Regions from separate parts of the Streptosporangium sp. NPDC000396 genome, predicted to be linked through region 2. Evidence: riboswitches for the same ligand, from Rfam matches in the RefSeq annotation. Region 2 holds a riboswitch; each other region holds the start of a gene.
What was found. A riboswitch is a leader RNA that binds a small molecule or an ion and turns the genes downstream of it on or off. The one in region 2 is predicted to bind cyclic di-AMP.
Positions count from the first base shown of each region.

Region 1 (6,908 bases), on a different contig from region 2:
AGACATAGAGGACATACTCAAAGCAGTCAGGCGACAGGTCCGAGATATTGGTGACCGCCAGCCGCTTCTGCATGGATATGAACGTCGCCGGGTCCCTGGTCAGGTCCAGCGCGTGCGCGTCGGCACGGGCCTCGATATGCCTGCTCACCAGGTTCTGCGCGGGCCCGGACAGGACCGTGGCCAGGCTCAGCACCCCCATGATCAGGCCTACCGCCCTCGGATCGGCGGCCGAGGCGATCCCGGTGCGCCGCCGTACCGGCCCCCATGACGTGACCAGGTAGAGCAGGCACGCCCCGCAGGCCGCGCCCAGGGCGCCGACGAGCGTGCCGTACAGCACGTCTCCGGCCTTGGCGTGGCCCAGCTCGTGCGCGACCACCAGCTCGACCTCGCTCGCGGGCGCCCGCAGCAGCGTGTCGTAGACGACGATCCTGCGGGTCACGCCGAACCCGGAGACGTAGGCGTTGAGCGCGGTGGTCCGCCGGGACGCGTCGGCGACGAGCACGTCCTCCACCGGCACGCCGTCACGGTCGGCCATGGCGAGCAGGTCGTCGCGGAGCCGCCCGGCGGGCATCGGCGTGAAGTCGTTGAAGATCGGCTCGACCAGCACCGGATAGGCGAAGGAGACGACCACGGTCAGCACGAACGCGCCGATCGCGGCGGGGATCCACCAGCGGCGGTAGCGCCGGGCCAGCGCGACCACCGCGAGCACCATGATCGCGGTCAGCGCCGTCCTGATGCCGATGTTCTTGATCCGGTCGACCGCCCAGGCCAGCCAGTTCTGGGTGGACAGCCCGAACTCGCGCAGGTATGTCTCCGACCACATGCCCAGCGGCCAGCGCAGGATCTCCACCGCCGCCGACACGCAGAGGACGCCGAGCAGCACCCGGAGCCACCAGGGCCCCTTCAACCGGCCGAGCAACCGCGCACCCAGCGGGGTGCCCACCAGCACCCCCGCGACGATCAGGGTCAGGCCGAGTGACAGGTAGCCGGGCACGCTGATCGCGGCGTCGAAGGCCTCGGAGCGGGCGATCTGCCCCGGGGCGAAGTCCCGGGCCGAATCCGGGACGACCGGCGGGGCGCCGGAAGGCAGAATCCGCCAGGGAGTGGTGAACGCCACGATCGCCACCGTGGCCGCCCCGAGGGCGGCCAGCGCCCATCCCGCCGCCCGGAGGCCAGAGGGCGCTTCCGTCATGCTCGGCGTCAATGCAGTTCCCTCCGGAGATAGTCACGCCAGGCCTCGGTGAGCTCCGCCCGCGAGAGGCCGAGCACACCGCCGACATCGCTACCGTAAAGCCTCACCAGCGCCTTCTCACCGAAGCGCTCCGCGATGTAGCGGCAGGCGAGCCACGCCTCCTCATAGGCCTGCGCCAGCCGCGGGGCACCGGGGGCGAAGTCGGCGGGCCCGGGAAGCCGGGCGGGCAGGATCCCCGCGCGCACCTCCTCGGCCAGTTCGGCGGCGGCCACGCGGACCGCGATCCCGGTGTCGCGGTAGCCCACATAGTCGGCGAACCCCTCCGACAGCCACATCGGCACCCGGCCGCCACGGGTCGCGCCGGTGGCCACGTGGGTGAGCTCGTGAGTGATGACCACGTCCCGGCCGGTCTCGCTGAGCTTCGCGTAGCCCCCGGGCAGGACGATCACCCGGTCGGCGGTGGCCATCGCGGCCAGGCCGCCGGTGGCTCCGGCGCCCGCGAGCGCCGCCGCCTCGGCATCGGTCGCGGGGAACAGGATCACCGCCCGGACCGGCCCCCAGATCTCACCGATGGTACGGCGGGCACGATCGGCCCTCGACGCCAGATCCCGCAGCCGCCCGGATGGGACGCGATGGCCGATCACTATGGAGTGCTCGCCACGGACCACGGTGGCGGCGCCGGGCCACAGGCCTCCCGCCTCCCAGGGCGGCGGTCCCGCCTCGGCGTCCGGGCCGCGCGTCTGCCCCGGCAGCGTTCCCGCCCCGGAGACCAGGCCGGCGCCCATCAGCGCCAGCATCCCGGCGAGCACGGCACGGCGCTCTCTCCGGACTGACATGTGCGTTGATGCTACTCGACCGGAATGAAGCGGCCCCGTCCATCCGGGGAAGGATGGACGGGGCCGGTTTTCCCCGTCAGCCGCCGGGACGGACCGCTCCGGCGAAGGAGGACCGGTAGTACCCCTTCAGCTTCACGACCCGGACCGTCTTGCCGCTGCTGGGTGAATGGACCATCTCGCCCTTGCCGACATACATGCCCACGTGGCCCAGTCCACGGAAGAACATCAGGTCACCGGGGCGCAGGTGGCTCCAGGAGACCTTCTTCCTGATGGCGCGATACTGGCTCTGCGTGATCCGGGGGAGGGAGACGCCGGCCTTGCGCCACGCGTACTGCACGAGCCCTGAGCAGTCGAACGCGCCGGGGCCGGAGGCTCCCCACCGGTACGGATCGCCGATCTGCTTCCTGGCTGCCGAGACGGCCTTTATGGCCTTCACCTTCTGCTGTGCGACCTTGCTCGCCTTCGTGTTCCTCTTGACCTTCACCCTGGTCTTCGCCTTTCCCGTGGCGGGCTTGGCGGCTGCGGTGACCTCGGTGATTTCAGTGATCTCAGGCTGTGCGGCGGTCGCGGTGTCCGTCGTCGCCCGTGCCGCGGAACCCAGGGTGACCGCTCCGGCTGATGCGGTCAGGGTGAGGGCGAACCCTCCGAGGGAAAGGCGAAAAAGGCGCGACAAACGGGGGTTGTGCAGGGTGGTAGACAGGATTTCTCCTTGGGACTTCCACTGATGCCTACCGGGTTAGCTGACGGATTCGGGCTGGGAAGAAGCCCTACGGCATGAAATATGCCGATTCACCCCTGGCCACATTTCAGGGCCTGTGGGTCCCCGGTTCCGTGCCTCCTGGCTGCACGGATTCGGCAGGTCACCGCGGTGGGACCGAACCCCGAAGGGGGAGGTCGAGCCCCGTGAGGGGAGGCGGTGACCAGCTGGATTTCTATGAGGACATCGGCCTGGAAGACCGACGTTCGGCGCGACGGCATGGCTTGCTCGCCGCGACGCCAGAAGCTACCCCGATCCTAAAATTTCGGCAAAACGTCAGCCGGTTTTGAAGATCGAGGAGCCCTCCTCACCTTTTCAGAAGTCCTGCTTAACGATAAGTTCCACCACTCGAATATGACCCTCGTCACACTTTTGTGATCGGCGGCGAAACATCATCACTGTTGTCACATATGTCACACCGCGTTTGATCTTCACTTTCCCGGGAAAGGCCGGATAAACAGATCATCGGTGAACGCCGCACAAGCTGGGGTTCCAGGTTCCGGATCGGCTACGGGGACAGGCCCGGCGCGGGATCCGCAGCGCCTCCCCGCCCTGCGGCACGGCGTCACAGCGCCCTGGAGGCCCTCGCGGGCCGCAGAGCCTTCTACCTCCGTCAGACGCACCCCTGCGGGCCGCTGAGCGTCTCTCCGCCAGACGCACCTCTACGGGCCGCCGGGCATACCTCTGCGGGCCACCGAGTGTCTCTTCGCCGGCCGTACCCCTATGGGCCGCCGGCACCTCCCCCGCCGGCCGTACCTTCGCGGCTGCGGACGGCCCGACGCGTCGCGGGGTCAGGGGGTGACGGTCCGGATCACCGGATCAGGGGCGGACGGCTCCCACCAGCCGGCGGCCGTACGAGGACAGGGGGACGACCTTGACCACGTCTCCGGTCTGGGGAGCGTGGACGATCTTCCCGCCGCCCGCGTAGAGACTCACGTGGCCCAGGCCCTCGCTGAAGATGAGGTCGCCCGGCTGAAGGTCGCTCAGGTCGACCTTGCGTTTGGCGCCCCAGCTCCACTGCTCCCAGGTCGTGCGGGGAAGGCTGACGCCCCCGTTGCGCCAGGAGGCCTGGACGAGGCCGGAACAGTCCCAGCCGCCCGGGCCCGTTCCGCCGTACTGGTACGGCTTGCCGACCTGGGCGAAGGCGAAGCTCAGGGCCGCTCGGGCGTTACCCGAGGCCGGGCCGTCGTATTTGATCCCCGTGCTGTTGGGGTTACCGGTCTGGAAGGCTCCGAGCTCGCGCAGGAGCTTGGTCTGGGCCTTGACCATCTTGTCGGCCTTGGTTTTCTCCTCGGCCAGTTCGTCACGTGTCTTGTCGGCCTCGGCCAGGGCGTCCTTCGCCTTGTCGCGGTTTTCCCGCAGCGTCTTGGTGGCCTCGTCGAAGGCGTTCAGGTAGTAGGCGTGGGAGGCCGACATCTGGTCCATCGCGGCCATGCCGCTCAGCAGGCCGGCCGGATCCATCTGGCCGACCAGGCCCTCCCAGCCGCTCACGCTGCCGAACTGGTAGCTGGTGACGGCCATCGCGACGAGTTCCTCGCGCAGCCCGGCGACCTTGGTGTTCTGACGCGCGAGGTCGCCGTTCAGCGTCTCGTACTTCTTCCGGGCCTTCTTCCACTTCTCGCCGGCCTGGTTGTACTTCTCCACGACCATGTCGGCCTGGTGGTTGAGCTTCGCCAGCTTCTTCTTGGCCTGGGCGATCGTCGGTTTCGGCTCGGCGAACGCGCCGCCGACCGGCAGCAGGAAGAGCGCGACGGCCAATCCCGCGGCCATCGGCATTCGCCTGAATCCAACCGGCATACCCGCCACGGCCACGACGCCGCCTCCCCAGTGCAAAGACCTGGGGCGAAATAGTACAGAATCAGTAAGGACTAACTCACCTTTTCGGCGGCTTTATTCTTTACCCGCAGGTGGCGACCCCACAGATCTTCGCGGACATCCTGGCGGCGTCCCGCAGTTGGCCGGTCCAGTCCGACTTGGCCGGCTTGGCATACTCCCCCGCCAACATGTAGACCAGCACGGCGTTCGCCCTGCGGACCACCACACTGCGGTCTCCGCCGATCCCGGCCTTCTTGCCGTAGTAAACCTGCCCGGAGACCTTCAGCGCCTCGTCTCCGAGCCCGGCCACGGCCGCCGAGGCGTAACGGTAGCTGGAGCCCGCGTCCGCCTTGGACCCGCACGCGGACAGGGCCGAGCGGACCTGGGTCATGGCCCGTTCCGCGTCCGCCTCGGAGCCGTACAGAAGCACCTGCTCGACCCTCATGAAGTCGGGCACGCCGGTGAACGTCACCGTGCGCACGGCCACCCGGCCCGTCTTGCCCACGGCGCCCCTGCGGCACGGATCCAGCGCGAACCGGGTCTTCAGCGAGTCGCTGACCTTCCAGTTCGTCTCGGGATCGCTGTCCTTCTTGGCGGCGTCCTTCTCGTAGAGCAGGAACCCCTTGGGAATGCCGGGTGCCGCGGCGGCCGTACCGGCCACGAGAGCGGCGCAGACCAGTGCAATGATCTTCTTCATCGGATCAACCTCCACCATGATCCGATGAACCATACGGCTAAAAGGTTCAGCCCCGTCCGAGACGCCGCAGAAGCAATACGGAAGGAACCGGCCGGGCGCCCATCCGGCGGACCGACTCGGCCACCTCACGGTCGGAGGAGACCACCGCGACGGCACGGCCGGTGGGTTCGGCGCGGACCAGCTGGCGGATGAGGTCGTCGGCGATCTGGCCGGGGGCGCTGAACATCACCCGGACACCCCGAGGGGCCGATACCGGAACCGGGCCGTTCAGTTCGGCGCCGTCGAAGACGCAGGTCAGCTCGATGCGGGTCTGCGCGTAGAGCGCGCCGAGCCCGGTGAGCAGGCGGTTGCGCTGATCGGCCAGGGTGAGCGTGCCGTAACCGGTCTTGGTCACGTTGTAACCGTCCACGATCAGATGGATCTGCGGCAGCGCGAGCAGCTGGTCGAGCAGGACGGGGTCGTCGTCGGCGAGCGCCCGCGCGGGCACCGCCTGAACCCCCTGCCTGCCGGGCGCGACCGAGGCCACCGAGTCGGCCGGCCTGCTGATGCTGGAGGGCAGGGCAAGCTCCCTGCGCAGCCCGGCGGCGGCGTCCTGGAGCGCATCGAGCAGCATGCGGACCTTGGTGTCCTCCACACTGCGGCCCTCGCGGGCGGCCCTGCGGGTGGATTCCAGCTGCTGCTCGGCGTCGGCCAGGCGCTCGCGAAGACGGCGCAGCTCGCTCTCCCCCGCGCTCCCCGCCGACACCGCGGCGGCCCTGGCCTCCTGGGCGGCCGCCTCCATCTCGGCGGCCCGCGCGTCGGCGGCTTTGGCGCGCTGGCGGGCGTCGTGCAGCTTGCGGCGGAGGTCGGAGATCTCGGAGCGGGCCGTCTTCAGCTGGTCGCGCAGCCGGTCGGTCTCGTCCTTGGCCGTGCTCTTCTGGACGGCCAGCTGCTCGCGCAGCCGGGCGAGCGTCTGCTCCTGGGCCGAGTCCTCGGCCGCCGCGGCCGACTGCTCCAGATCCGCGCGGGCGGTCTCCACCATCTCCGCCCAGCCGGGCGGCCGGGTCAGATAAGCGGCGGTGGCGACCAGGACGGGCTCGGCGGCCGGCGGCACGACGCCCTCGGCGAGGCTCGCGACCAGCTCGGGCCAGCCCGTGTTCACCGTCTCCGCGACCAGCTCACGGAACTTCTTGTCGGTCTCCAGCTGGGCGGCGATCGGCGCGCTACCCAGTTTGGCCCGTTTGCGGGGATCGAACTTGGCGATCCCCTTGAGAGGGAGGGGCACCGAGGCTGCAGGCATCGATCCCAAGATCTGGGATGCCAGCTCCACGACGTGTAAGCGGACCTGCTCGGGCAACGGACGAGACAGGCCCTCTCCGGCTGAACTCATCACGGCCCCTACTCGGATTGGTCTTCATGTCAAGGGTACGGGTAGCGCACCCTGACCCTGACCTGACCGGAAAACCCGTGATGTCCGGCCGGCCGGCGAACGGGATGTGGACAAGCGCTTGCTTGCAGGTATACGACTGTGCCCAGCGGCTCGTGACACACGCCACCGGGAGAGCGATGGACGAACAGCGCGAAGAGATCGAACAGATGCGCACATCCACCCGCGACCTCGACGAACTCCAT
Region 1 is NZ_JBIAZA010000001.1:448,362-455,269, forward strand. It holds gene ACFY2X_RS01995 (M48 family metallopeptidase) at 1-1,192, opposite strand, end outside; gene ACFY2X_RS02000 (hypothetical protein) at 1,201-2,028, opposite strand; gene ACFY2X_RS02005 (C40 family peptidase) at 2,105-2,701, opposite strand; cyclic di-AMP (ydaO/yuaA leader) riboswitch at 2,739-2,896, opposite strand; gene ACFY2X_RS02010 (NlpC/P60 family protein) at 3,605-4,555, opposite strand; gene ACFY2X_RS02015 (hypothetical protein) at 4,683-5,297, opposite strand; gene ACFY2X_RS02020 (NYN domain-containing protein) at 5,344-6,576, opposite strand; gene ACFY2X_RS02025 (phosphotransferase family protein) at 6,843-6,908, shown strand, end outside.
Region 1: linked by a shared signal. The riboswitch ahead of ACFY2X_RS02005 (C40 family peptidase) and the one ahead of ACFY2X_RS32375 (coiled-coil domain-containing protein) in region 2 are both predicted to bind cyclic di-AMP.

Region 2 (6,908 bases):
AGAGAACCTGTGGGCGCCGGAGCTGCTCGCCGGACGGACCGTGGCGGACATCGGCGACGCCATCGAAGGCGATCTCCTCGGCGACGACCCGCTAAAGGCATTCGACGCCTCGGCCTCCTCCGCCGTCCAGGCGGCGAGCGACGAGCGGGCTCTGACCCGCGTCGTCCACCTGTCGTTCGGCGACGTGCCCGGCAAGGAGTACATCACCGAGCTGTTCGCCGACGCGCTCATCCACACCTGGGACCTGGCCCGTGCCATCGGCGCCGACGAGCGGCTCGACCCCGAGCTGGTGGAGGCCTGCGCGGCCTGGTTCGCCGGCGCCGAGGACGTCTACCGCCAGGCAGGAGTCATCGGAGAACACCAGCCGGTGCCCTCGGGAACCGACGCCCAGACCCGGTTACTCGCCTCATGGGGCCGCCGCAGCTGACGGGCCGCCGGCCTCGTCCGGCCCGGAATCGACCCGGAACGACCCGGAACGACCCGGAACCGGCTCGGAACGACCCGGAACGACCCGGAACGACCCGGAACGACCCGGAATCGGCTCGGAATCGGCGGCGCCAGGGCTAAGGCCCGCCGAACACGTCCTAACGAGATGTCGGCCGCTTGCCGTGGTTGGCCCTGTGCTTCTTGCGTGCCCGGCTCTTGCGCGCTCGTCTGGCCATGTCAACCGCCCTTCCGTAGTGCCCCGCAGGGGCCGAGTGAGGGTCCACCACTCACGTTCCTCCCCAAATGCATGCCGTACAAGACCTAGGGAACGATTCGCGTGGCTGCGGTGGCCGCGCTCACCTCGACTTTTCTGATCGTCTTGGCCTGGTCGACCATCTCCACCTTCCACACCACCCCCCTGCCTCCCTCCTCCAGCCCCGCGGAGGCGATCCAGGCCCCCGGTACGGCCTCGGTCGCGGCCTTCTCCGCCCCGGTGACGCCGATCTCGTCGGCGGCGACGAGATACTGCGCCCTGCTCGCGTCCTCGGGGTCCGCGGCCTGCCGGTTCGCCACCGCGCCGGTGGTGGCGTCCATCCGCAGGTAGGTCAGCACCCCGTCGCCGCCGAGCACGGCCGCCCGCCACACGCCCGGCGGCTGCGGGCCGTACAGGTGAAGCCTCATGACCCGGCCGCCCTTGCCGTCCCTCGCCGCGGTCGCGGCGGCATCGGGGAAGGCGACGGGGGGCGGCGTGGGCAGCGCCGGGACGGGCGGGGAGGAGACCGCCGTGCCGCCGCCCCCGCAGGCTGCGGCGGCGACGAGCAGGACAAGCGGGACGAGCAGGACAGCGGTCAGTCGCATGATCGGATCCTCACCGCTCGGGTACCCGCCGACACGACTGCTGACCATGGTTTTAGGCTCCGTCGCATGAGCGCGAAGTTGATGGACCGCTGGCGGTCCCTGGCCGGGCCCGACGCGGAGCACCTGGGCCGAGAGCTGATCACCCGGTACGGCGAGCCGCACCGCAGATACCACACGACCGATCACTTGGAGGCCGTACTGGCCCACATCGACACGCTGGCCGGCAATGCCGCGAACCCGGATCTGGTCCGCCTCGCCGCCTGGTTCCACGACGCCGTCTACGACCCGCGGCGCGGCGACAACGAGGAGCGCAGCGCCCTGCTGGCCGAGCGCGCGCTGCCGGAGATGGGACTGCCCGCCGAGGCGGTGGCCACCGTGGCCCGGCTGGTCAGACTCACCGTCACGCATGATCCGGCGCCGGGCGACGCGGACGGGGCCGTGCTGTGCGACGCCGACCTGGCGATCCTGGCCGCCCCGCCCGAGATCTACGCGGCCTACGCGGCGGCCGTACGCCAGGAGTACTTCTTCGTTCCGGACGACGCCTTCCGCGAGGGCCGGGCCGCCGTGCTGCGCTCGCTGCTCGCCCTGCCGGCCATCTTCCGCATCGCCGACCTTGAGGCTCCGGCAAGAGCGAACATCCACGCCGAGCTTGACCAACTGTGAGCGACTATTCACCAGGATCCAACACCGTTGACCCAGATCTTCTGTGATAATTTGGTGGAATCTGTTTGATTAAGGAGTGGGTCAATGCTCGCCCAACAGCGGCAGCAGGCGATTCTGGAGCGGGTGCGCAGCAGCGGCGGGGTCAGGGTCGCCGACCTCGTCCGCGAGCTCGGCGTGTCCGACATGACGATCCGCAGAGATCTTGAGGTCCTGGCCGAACGCGGGCTGGTGGAGAAGGTCCACGGCGGGGCCACCACCGCGGGACCCGGCTCGACCGAGGAGCCCGGATTCGCCGCCAAGTCGGTGCGCCAGCAGCCGGAGAAGGAGGCGATCGCCCGGCACGCCGCCCAGCTCGTCCGGCCCGGCACCGCCATCGCGCTCTCCGCCGGGACCACCACCTGGACGCTGGCCCACTTCGTGATCGACGTGCCCGACCTGACCGTGATCACCAACTCGATCAGGATCGCCGACGTCTTCCACCGCTCTCCTCGCGCGGACCGCACCGTCGTGCTGACCGGCGGCGTCCGCACTCCCTCCGACGCCCTGGTCGGCCCGGTCGCCGTGGCGGCGATCCGCAGGCTGCACGTGGACACCCTGTTCCTCGGCGTGCACGGGATGAGCACTCGCGCCGGATTCACCACGCCCAACCTGCTGGAGGCGGAGACCAACCGCGAGCTGATCACCTCCGCGCATCGCCTGGTAGTGCCCGCCGATCACACCAAGTGGGGCATCGTCGGGATCAGCACGATCGCCGAGCTCGCCGAGGCCCACGTCGTGATCACCGACTCCGGCCTGCCGGACGAGGCACGCGACGAACTCACCGCCCAGGTGGGCGAGCTGATCATTACCGAGCCGCAGTCCGAGAGCGAGGCCATGAGCCGATGAAACGCACGATCACCCACCTGGCCGACGGCCGGGAGCTCATCTATTTCGACCGGCACGACGACGAGGACCGCGGTGCGATCGACGAGCGCGACCTGCCGCCCCGCCCGCCGGCCTCCGAGCTGCGCTACGACCCGCTCACCGAGGAGTGGATCGCGGTGGCCGGTCACCGCCAGGGCCGCACCTTCCTTCCCCCCGCCAGCGAGTGCCCGCTGTGCCCGTCCACTCCCGGCAATCTGACCGAGATTCCTTCGGCCGCCTACGACGTGGTCGTCTTCGAGAACCGTTTCCCGTCCTTCTCCGCCCAGCTGGGCGAATATCACCAGGTGGGCGGGCTGAGCGAGGTCCGCCCGGGGATCGGCCGCTGCGAGGTGGTCTGCTTCACCTCCGAGCACGACTCCTCCTTCTCCAGGCTCTCCCCCGACCAGGTCGAGCTGGTCATGGAGGCCTGGATCGACCGTACGGCGGAGCTGTCGGCGATGCCGGGCGTGGAGCAGGTGTTCTGCTTCGAGAACCGGGGGGCGGAGATCGGCATCACCCTGGCCCATCCGCACGGCCAGATCTACGCCTACCCCTACGTCACCCCGCGCACCAAGCTGTCCCTCGGAGCGGCCGAGCGCCATCGCGACCGGACCGGCGGCAACCTGTTCGCCGACGTGCTCGCCGCCGAACGGGAGGCCGGGATCCGGGTGGTCGCGTCGAACGAGCACTGGACGGCGTTCGTCCCGGCGGCGGCCCGCTGGCCCGTGGAGATCCACATCTACCCGCACCGGCAGGTTCCCGACCTGGCCGCACTGGAGCCCGGCGAGCGCGCGGCGTTCGGCCCGCTTTACACGGAGGTGCTCCGCCGTCTCGACGGGTTGTACGGGATGCCCATGCCGTACGTCGCGGCCTGGCATCAGGCACCGGTGAACGTCGGCCGCGACCTGTCCTACGCGCACCTGGAGTTGTTCAGCATCCGCCGGGCACCGAACAAGCTGAAGTATCTCGCCGGATCGGAGTCGGCCATGGGGGCCTTCGTGAACGACGTTCTTCCGGAGGAGGCGGCACGCCTTTTGCGATCTGTTGTCACAGATTGATCACTACTTGGTTTCAGCTTAAGGTCGCATGACTGTCTGTTTACCACTACTATCCTCACACATCGGTCGGTATGACCGATATGCCTAATTCCGGGCGCGTCGCCCGGGAGCCGGGGACCCACCGCATTTTGGGGTGAACCACTTCGGTGGAAGGGCTTCCTCCAGCCCGAACCCGTCAGCTAACCCGGTAGGCGGTAGGAGAGGAGAGTCGTGGCGGCTCTATCCCCCACGTTCCGTCGCCATGCGGCCGTGACCGTATCCCTGGTTTCGGCCCTCGCGTTCACCCTCGGCACGGCGACCGCGGCCGACGCGGCCCCCAAGCCGGACGAGTCCCGGCTCCGCGCCGAGCTGGCCGAGCTGAACAAGAAAGTCGACAAGCTCATCGAGGCCTACGCGGCCAAACGTGAGTCCTTGGGAAAGGCCCAGAAGTCCGAGGAGGCCGCCAAGGCGGACCTGCGCAAGGCGGAGGAGGCGTACACCGAGGCGGAGAAGCAGGTCGGCTCCATCGCCCAGTTCCGCTACCAGAGCAACGTCGGCAGCCTGCCGACGTTGCTGTTCGCCTCCGACATGAGCAGTGCCGCGATCATGGAGCAGCTCACCGCCGAGCAGAGCGCCTACCTGCAGGTCTTCGCCAGGAGTCGGGACGGCAAGAAGCAGGCGGCCGAGAAGGCGGCCCAGCTCACCGCCCAGATCGTCGAGGAGGCCGAAGCGGTGGAGACCCGGCGCCGGGAGGCCGAGCAGGTCATCCACGACATCGAGAAGAAGCTCGACAAGCTCGTCCCCAGGGGTTCCGGCCGCCGCTCCGACGGCAGCTGGGCGCCCCAGCTGCCCACGGGCACCGACAACATCACCGACCGCACCCGGATCATGCGCGAAGCCATCCGCAAGCGCTTCGCCCTGCCCTATGAGGTCGGCTGCTACCGGTCGCAGAACGACGGCGGCGAACACCCGCTCGGCCGCGCCTGCGACTTCATGATGAGCACGGGGGGCTCGATGCCCTCACAAGAACACGTCAAGCTCGGTGACGAGATCGCCGCCTGGGCCATCAAGAACAAGGACGCCCTCGGAGTCAAATACGTGATCTGGCGCCAGCGCATCAACTCCGGCTCCGGCTGGCGCGCCATGTCCGATCGCGGCAGCATCACCGCCAACCACTACGACCACACACACATCTCGATGTACTAGATGTACTAATGGTCTGTCACCGAATCTCGGCCGGGTAATTGATCGCGGGTGGTGGACCCGTCAGGCTGACTGCCTCTTCGATGCTGGGAGGCGGTCGTGGCGCGTCGACCGGAAGTGTTCGTCCGGCCGTTGACGATGGAGTAGGGGGCTGTCCACCGACGAGCAGCGAGCAAGTGCGCGAGCACATCTGCCTCATCGCCAAGACGGCCCCCGCCGAGTGGGGCATCACCGGGCACTCCACATGGAGCCTGCGCACCCTGGCCGAGCACCTCATCACCCGAGGGGTGGTGGCGGCGATCGGCGCGTACGTGCGCTGACGCAACGCCCGGACCCGCCCCAAGACGAACTTCGCCACCAGCTCACCGATCAGAAGCTGGACCAGTTACCCCACCAAGGTTGCGTGACGGCCACTAGCGTTGTGACCCAGACACAAGGCGATCCACCGCCTCACTTCTGGTCGACGTCGACCGTGACTGCCGCACTTGCCACATGTGATTTCCCGACCATCCTTGCGCGTCCGGTGAAGGCCGGCGTCCCGACAGCGGCCATCCCGTAACGATACGGCCACCATCCGTGCCCGGATACACCGTGGTGTCACCGCGCGAACCGGAGCGGGCTCAGGATTTCTGCAGCGGCCGGAACGCGGCCCGCACCTCGGTGGAGAAGAGCTCCGGCTCCTCCCAGGCGGGGAAGTGGCCGCCGCTGTCGACCTCGTTGAAGTACGTGAGGTTGGGGTAGACCGTCTCGACCCAGCTGCGCGGGGCAGCCCAGATCTCGCCGGGGAATGTCGTGAAGCCGACCGGAACCGAGACCCTCGGAGGAGCCTGGCCGTCCGCACGGGCTGCGGCCTGGGCTCGTCCAAATTCCCAGTACCACCGGGCGGCCGAGGCGCCGGTGCCCGTCAGCCAGTACAGCGTGATGTTGTCGAGGATGTTGTCCCGGGTGAGATTGCCCACGGGCTCGCCGTCGACCAACGCGCGGGAGATCTTGTAGTAGCTGTCCGTGTCGTGGTCGAGCATCCAGGCCGCCAGCCCGACGGGTGAATCCAGCAGGGAGTAGCCGATCGTCTGCGGCCGGGTGGACTGCTCCAGGAAGTAGCCGAAGCCGTCCGTCGTGAACGTGTTGACCGCGTCGTGCGCCGCGCGTTCCTGCTCGGACTCCGCCGGCAGTTGGTCCTTGAGACCGATCGCCCCGGCGAGCAAGTTGATGTGGATGCCGAGCAGCCCCTCGGGTGCTTGGCGGCCCATCGCGTCCGTGACGGTGGCGCCCACGTCGCCCCCCTGGGCGACGTAGCGCGTGTAGCCGAGGCGGTCCATCAGCTCCGCCCACGCGCGTGCGATGCGGCCGGACTCCCAGCCGAGCTCGGTCGGCTCGCCCGAGAAGCCGTAGCCAGGCAAGGACGGCAGCACCAGGTGGAAGGCGTCCTCGGCCCGTCCGCCGTGCGCGGTCGGGTCGGTGAGCGGGCCGACGACCTCGAGCAGCTCGACGACCGAGCCCGGCCAGCCGTGCGTCATGATCAGCGGCAGGGCGTTCTCGTGCTGCGACCGCACGTGGATGAAGTGGATCTCGACGCCGTCGATGTCCGTCGTGTACTGCGGCAGGGCGTTCAGCTTCGCCTCGAACGCGCGCCAGTCGTGATCGGTCGTCCAGTAGCGGGCCAGCTCCTGAACCGTCGCCAGCTGCACGCCCTGGGAGCGATCGGTGACCAGCTCTCGGGTGGGCCAGCGCGTGGCCGCGATCCGGCGGCGCATGTCGGCGATCGCTTCTTCCGGTGTGTCGAGCCGAAAGGGACGGATTTCGTTCTCGTTGGACATG
Region 2 is NZ_JBIAZA010000023.1:125,859-132,766, reverse strand. It holds gene ACFY2X_RS32405 (TIGR03086 family metal-binding protein) at 1-427, shown strand, start outside; gene ACFY2X_RS32400 (50S ribosomal protein bL37) at 585-662, opposite strand; gene ACFY2X_RS32395 (hypothetical protein) at 748-1,284, opposite strand; gene ACFY2X_RS32390 (metal-dependent phosphohydrolase) at 1,351-1,947, shown strand; gene ACFY2X_RS32385 (DeoR/GlpR family DNA-binding transcription regulator) at 2,032-2,832, shown strand; gene galT (galactose-1-phosphate uridylyltransferase) at 2,829-3,908, shown strand; cyclic di-AMP (ydaO/yuaA leader) riboswitch at 3,980-4,116, shown strand; gene ACFY2X_RS32375 (coiled-coil domain-containing protein) at 4,158-5,093, shown strand; gene ACFY2X_RS32370 (hypothetical protein) at 5,267-5,410, shown strand; gene ACFY2X_RS32365 (epoxide hydrolase family protein) at 5,711-6,908, opposite strand, start outside.

Region 3 (6,908 bases), on a different contig from region 2:
TGCTGCACGCCCTTCCGGAGCGGGAGGTGGCGCTCTTCGAGGACCACATGGCCAGGTGCGAGGCCTGTGCCGTCGAGGTGCGCGGCCTTTCGGAGACCGCGGCCCGCCTCGCCGCGGGAGCCGCCGAGACGCCGCCCGCCTCGCTGCGGGCCCGCGTCATGGAGCGGATCGCTGAGGTGCGCCAGGAACCGCCGCTGGTGGAGCGCTCCGCCGAGCCGCCACCCGGCGACGTGGTACGGCTCAGGCCCCGCTCTCCGTGGCGCGGGCGTGTCGCGACGGGCCTGGTGGCGGTGGCGAGCGCGGCCGCGGTGTTTCTCGGCGTCGTCGCCGTGGACGCCGTGCGGGAGCGTGACGCGCTCCAGCGGGTCGTGGCCGTGATCGCGGCCCCCGACGCCAAGACCGTCAGGCGCCCCGTCTCCTCCGGGGGCACCGGCACCATCGTGATGTCGCGGGCGGAGGGGCGGATGGTGTTCACCGCGCGAGGCCTTCCCGCACTGCCCGGCTCGCGTGTGTACCAGCTGTGGCTGATGGGGTCCGGCGGCGTCCGCCCGGCGGGGCTGCTGGAGCGCACCTCCGGCGGCGTCACGGCCCCTGTCCTGGCCACCCCGCTCGAAGGCGACGACCGGGTCGGCCTGACGGTCGAACCGGAGGGCGGCTCCGAACAGCCCACCACGACGCCCGTCATGGTGGCCAGGATTCCATCCGCCTGACGGGTGACGCGTGCCGTGACCGGTTCGGCGACAGTTGTGCCATGACCGTTTATGAGACCGAGAGACTGATCATCCGTGAGTGGACCCACGACCAGGCCGATCTCGACCGCGTGACCGACCTCTACTCCCGTGAGGAGGTCACCCGCTGGCTGCCGCCCTTCACCTTCGAGGCGGCAGCGGCGGTGGATCGCTGGCGGGCCTTCCACGAGCGGGATCGCCGGTTCGGATCCTGGGCGGTCGAGGTCCGCGACACGGCGGTCGCGGCCGGGACCGTGCTGTTCCGGCCGATCCCGGGGGGAGAGGGGGAGGTGGAGGCGGGCTGGCACTTCCACCCCGACTCCTGGGGGAACGGCTATGCCACCGAGGCCGCCAGGGGCGCGGTCGAGCGAGGCTTCGCCTCCGGGCTGGAGGAGGTCTACGCCCTGGTCATGCCGGGCAACGAGGCGTCCATGGCCGTCTGCCGCCGACTCGGCATGACCCCGCGCGGGCGGACCCGGCGCTTCTTCGACATGGAGTCCGAGATGTTCCACCTGCCCCGAGACCGGTGATCTCTTCGCGGCGGCGCGGCGGCACTCGCGTCATTCCTTGAGAGCCGCCTCGCGGGCCGCCATGACCTCGTTCACGTTCTCCTCGGCCCAGTCGGTGATGGCCTGGATCGGGGTCCGCAGCGTCCGCCCGAGCGGAGTCAGCTCGTACTCCACGCGCGGCGGCACTTCGGCGAAGACGCGCCTGGTCAGCAGGCCGTCACCGGCCATCGCGCGCAGGGTCTGCGTGAGGACCTTGGGGGTGACGCCATTGATCATGTTGCGCAGCGTGGTGAACCGCTGGGGGCCGTCCAGCAAGGCCAGGACGACCAGCACCGACCACTTGTCGCCGATGCGGTCGAGGACCAGCCGGGTCGGGCAGTTCGGGTCGAACGCATTTCCGCGCTTCATAGTTTCCAAAGGGTATCAAGAGAACTTTGAAGTAACCAGTATCCAATGGATACCTTCACTTCCGCGACCATCGTAGGAAGAAAGTGGAGGTATGTCATGAGAATTCTGCTCATCGGAGCCGGCGGCATGATCGGGAGCCGGATCGCGGCCGAGGCCCGGGCGCGGGGACATGAGGTCACCGGGGTGACCCGCAGCGGCGCCGAGGGGACCGAGAGGGCGGACGCGAGCGACGCCCCGGCCGTGGCCGCGCTCGCCGCCGGCCACGACGCCGTGGTCCTCGCGATCGCGCCGCCGCGTGACGGCTCGGAGGCGTCGGGCCCGCTGCTCGCGGCCGGGCACGGCGTGCTCGAGGGGCTGCGCGCGTCGGGGGTAGGCCGCCTGGTGGTCGTCGGGGGAGCGGGCAGCCTGGAGGTGGCGCCGGGGACTCGGCTCGTCGACACCCCCGGATTCCCCGACCTCTACAAGGCCGAGGCGCTGGCCCAGGCCGAGTTGCTGGACCTGATCCGCACGCGGGCCGGCGATCTCGACTGGACCTATGTCTCGCCCCCGGCGGAGATCGCGCCGGGGGAGCGCACGGGGGCCTACCGGCGGGGCGGTGACCAGCTGCTCACCGACGCCGACGGCAGGAGCTTCATCAGCGCCGAGGACTACGCCGTGGCCCTGGTGGACGAGCTCGAGACGGGCCGGGGCACCGGCCGCCGCATCACCGTCGCCCACTCCGGCCTCCCCGCGGGCGAGGAGCCGGCTGAGGAGTCCTGACGGAATCTCTCCGGCGGCAGGGGCTCCGGCCGCTTCCGCATCCGTCGCGTCCGTCCGGCGCGGGTCAGACGGGGGAGATCGTCCAGGAGGTCTCGACCTTGTCGCCGGGCTGGAGCACGATCAGATCGGTGCCCGAGTTGAAGGCGTCCGGCGGGCAGGTCATCGGCTCGACGGCCAGCCCCGCGTGGTCGAGCCCGGTGCCGGTGCACACCTGCACCCAGGGCAGCCTCGCGGCGTCCCAGCGGAGCTCGACCCCGCCGGCCGGGCCGCTCACCCGCACCCGGACCAGCCCGTCGGGGTCCGGGAGGAGGCCAGTGAAGGCGTGGTCCACGGCGGTGGCGCCGACCGGGCGTGAGGTCCTGAAGTCGTACGGCGTGCCGGAGACGTCCTCCAGCGAGCGCGGCAGCAGCAGGTCGTCCACCAGCAGCACCGTGGTCGCGGGCACGCGCAGTTCGTATTCCTCGACGCTGTCGCCCGCCAGCAGCCACGGGTGCGGGCCACAGCCGTAGGGGGCGGGGCGGTCGCCGAGGTTCTCCGCGGTCAGTGTGGTGGCCAGCCCGTCGGGAGTCAGGGAGTAGGTCACCTGCAGGGCGACGGTGAACGGGTAGCCGGGGGAGGGGGTGATCGTGTGCGCCAGCCGTACGAAACCGTGCTCGTCCTCCACGGCCAGCCACTCCACCGCCCGCCAATCGGCTTCGGCGACCAGCCCGTGCAGGGCGTGGCCCCTGTTCTCCTCGTTCACGGGAAGCCGGTAGGTCTCGCCGCCGAAGGCGTAGGAGGCGCCGGCGACCCGGTTGGGCCAGGGAGCGAGCAGGGTGCCGCTGTAGCAGGGGATCGGCCCGTCCTCCGGCCAGCTGGTCACCAGGTCGCGTTCACCGTGCCGGAGCACGCGCAGGGCCGCGGCTCGCTCGGTGATCTCGGCGTACATGGCGCCGCTGCGGAGGGTGAACTGCCGGGACACGGGGGTCCTTTCGCCGGGGATGGAAAGTATGTGCGACCCGCTCAAGTTACACGTGTCCGATCGGGCGGAGTCACGCTTGATCGGATGGGTGTCCAATGTCACCGCGGGGCGCTCCAGGCGCCCGCGCACGGCCGCCGCCGGGGTGGGTGAAGGGTGAACAAAAGCGGCGAGCGGTCCCTGCGAAGGGGGATCGCAGGAACCGCTCGCTCAAGGAGCCTTTTGAGTTCTCACCCCGAGGGGAGGGGCGTGCACCCTACCGGCGCGTTTGGGTCAGCCGCTGTAGACCGGGTAGCCGTAGCCGACGACCTGGGAGGTGGGCCGAACGCGCTGCTCGACCTTGCCGTTGCCGGTGTTGCCCTCGATCGTGGTGATCGTGCCGTCGCCGTTGTCCTTCTTCACGAAGCCGACGTGGTCGATCCCGTCGATGCTCTTGCCGCCGTTCCAGTCGAAGTAGACGACGGCGCCGGGCTTGGGAGTGGTGCCCCAGTGCCCGTTGTTCTTGAACCACTGGGCGTGGGTGACGGTGTAGGCGTCCCAGCCCATGGTGGGACGGATGCCGGCGTGGTCGCCGACCCAGGAGACGAACATCGCGCACCAGGGAGCGTTGGCGTAAGCCCGCACGCTGCCGCCGTCACGGGCGACGGTCTCCTGGGCCCGCTGGGAGGACATGTACCAGGCGTGGAACTTGGTGCCGCCGCCCTGAGCGTTCTCCGAGACACCGATCTGCTTGGAGGCCAGGTCCAGGACCTGCGCGGCCGTGACCTTGGGCAGCCGCTGGGCCTGGTTGTTGGCGACCTCCGCCGGCGGGGCGCCGACGGGGCTGTGTCCGGGCGTGTCCGCCAGGGCGGGGGCCGCGATGAGGCCACCGGTGACGGCGATGGACGCACCCACGAGGACGCGGGCCAGACGGTTCATCTTGGGGGTGAGGCGGTGCTCGGTCATGCGGGGATTCGACTCCTTGCTTCGCTTCCATACCGCCTACCGGGTTAGCTGACGGGTTCGGGCTGGGAAGTGCCCTACGGCGCGTGAAAGCGCTGATTCACCCCAGAAACGTGGTTCCCCGGTTCCGCGAGACTCGCGGATTCGGCGGCCGGGCTCATCAGGCGGATTGGTCCGTTCCTGACAAGTTCGGTCGGGCAATGTACTGGCAATGCGCAGGCCTTGGCAGACCTAGGCGTTCGCCACGAATGAGTAGAAGCTACGTGAACCGGACAAACGATTACAAGTCCGACACATTGCCTTGACTTGGGAAAACGCCCCAATCGAGGGGGAAAGGTTGGAAGTTCCGGAGCTGTCGCGAGAATGTGCCCGCGATCGATTCGGCGCCGGAAACCCCTGTGAATCAGGCGTTTTCGAGCGACGGCATCGGCGAGGAGCCGCCATGGCGCGGCTTTGCGCTTCTCTGACCCGGCCGTCACCGTAGATCTTTTAGCTTGCGACCGTTTTAACCTGCGAAGATGCCCGTGCGCGTCATGATCCCGTCTTGGGATTCGCCGTGAACCAGGCGGCGCCCGGCGGGGACGGCACCCGGCGGGCCCGCCCTTGACGAAGAGGTCCCAGGGGGCCTGCCGGTAAAGGGCGGACCATGTGAGGGCAGGGACTCGGCGGCCGTCCGGCCGGGCTCGGCCCTCCCGGCCGGGGCACAAGTTGGTGTATTCGGGTGTTCACCCATAGTTCCCGGGCGTGTAAGACATCCGGGTTACCGTGGGACAGTCGTGAACGGGTCATCGCCCGGCGTGGAGCACGGTCGAGACCACGCGCGGGAGCAGGGTTCGGCCGTTGCCTGGGTGGAGTCCCCGCTGCAGATGCTCTGCGCCGTGGAGGCCCACCACGCCGGGCTGCTCGAAGCGCACACCCGGGTGGTGCCCCGGGCCGGGCTGCGTCCGCTGGCCGTCACCCGCCGTGAGATCTCCCGGCTCGGCCTTCCCGGCGGCCTGGAGCTGCCCGAGCCCGAGCCCGAGATGCCCAGGCCCCGTCGGGGCACGACCTGGGCGGTCGGTGACGCCTTCTCCGGCAAGGTGCAGGTCGGCTGGCTCACCGCGCTGCCGGGCCGCATCGTGATCGTCGACGACGGCCTGGCCACCATCAGGCTCCTGGAACTGCTCACCGGCCGGATCTGGACGCCGCTGCTGAGGGCCCGGGCCACCGCCGGTCCGCTCGGGACCAAACTCAGGAGCGTGCTGGGGACGGCCGCCGGCCTGCGGCTGCGCGCCGCCGCCCGATCGGGGCGGCTGTCCGTCTTCACGGCGCTGCCCGTGCCCGCCGAGCTGGCGCGGGCCGTACGGGACAGGGGCGTCGAGCTGGTCACCCACGACTTCGCCTGGTTGCGGTCGCAGCCCCTGCGCAGGCCGCGCCCCGAGGAGCGGACCGTCGTCCTCGGCACCTCGCTGGTCCGCAACGGCCTGATCCACCGTGACCGCTACTTCACCTGGCTGGCCGGGCTCGGCTCGGCCGAACCGGTGGCCTACTTCCCGCACCGCCGGGAGGACCCCCACGATCTCGCCCGGGTCAGGGAACAACCCGGGATCACCGTTTATGACGGTGGCATCCCCGCCGAGATGACCCTGCGCGGGCTGGCCGCGGAGCAGCGGGTGCTGAGCCTGCCGTCCACCGCGGTCACATCTCTGCGGGTGCTGCTCTCGGCCCGCGGCGTCACCGTGGAGACGGTCGACGTTCCCGACGAGTGGTGGACCGCCCAGGCGGCCCCCTCGCTCCGTTCCCACCTGTCGATGTTCGCCCATCACGACGCTGGAGTCACAGGGTCATGACCCCCCGGATGAAACGGATCGATCCGAGGGGACCCCACGCTGGAGGTGCTTGTTGAAGATCCTGGCTGTGGCCGACTCGGATTCCTACCTGAAATGGGCCGCCTACCTGCTCGGGGACCTTCCTTCGAGCTGTACGGCGGAGCTGACGGTGATCCGTACCCCGATCACGCCCTCCCCGGCCCAGATCCACGCGGCCGTCGCGGGCGCGGCCACCGATCCACCCGTGCTGTCGGCCCGGGCGCTGCGCCGGGCCGCCGAGCGGCTCAGACCCGACGTGGTGCTGGTCGCCTGCACCGGGCCCGTGGTGGACGTGCTGGTCAGCGAGGTGCTCGCCGGCCTGGCGCCGAGACCGGTGTTCGTGTCGGGGCTGCCGGGGATCTCCATCCCGGCGACCGAGAAGGCGTGGCTGTTCCGCAGCGGATGTGACCTGTTCGTCCTGCACAGCGGGCGGGAGGTGGAGGAGTTCTCGGCGCTCGGCCGGCAGCTGGGCGGAGGAGGGGCGGTGGGCCTGGCCCGGCTGCCGTTCCTGCGCGGCGGGACGGAGGTCCCCGTCACCGGTCCCCGCAACCGGGTGGTGTTCGCGACCCAGGCCAAGGTGCCCAAGCGCAGGGAGGAGCGCGAGCAGATCCTGCTCGCGCTGGCCACGCTGGCCGAACGCCGTCCGGACCTGGACGTGGTGGTCAAGCTTCGTGCCTTGGACAACGAGCGCCAGACCCACAACGAGCGCCATCACTACCAGCGCCTGTGGCAGTCGCTGGCCGACGGGGGCCTGGTC
Region 3 is NZ_JBIAZA010000004.1:270,034-276,941, forward strand. It holds gene ACFY2X_RS08420 (anti-sigma factor domain-containing protein) at 1-710, shown strand, start outside; gene ACFY2X_RS08425 (GNAT family N-acetyltransferase) at 752-1,258, shown strand; gene ACFY2X_RS08430 (winged helix-turn-helix transcriptional regulator) at 1,289-1,645, opposite strand; gene ACFY2X_RS08435 (NAD(P)-dependent oxidoreductase) at 1,742-2,404, shown strand; gene ACFY2X_RS08440 (aldose 1-epimerase family protein) at 2,469-3,365, opposite strand; gene ACFY2X_RS08445 (CHAP domain-containing protein) at 3,636-4,307, opposite strand; cyclic di-AMP (ydaO/yuaA leader) riboswitch at 4,326-4,464, opposite strand; gene ACFY2X_RS08450 (hypothetical protein) at 5,081-6,133, shown strand; gene ACFY2X_RS08455 (DUF6716 putative glycosyltransferase) at 6,186-6,908, shown strand, end outside.
Region 3: linked by a shared signal. The riboswitch ahead of ACFY2X_RS08445 (CHAP domain-containing protein) and the one ahead of ACFY2X_RS32375 (coiled-coil domain-containing protein) in region 2 are both predicted to bind cyclic di-AMP.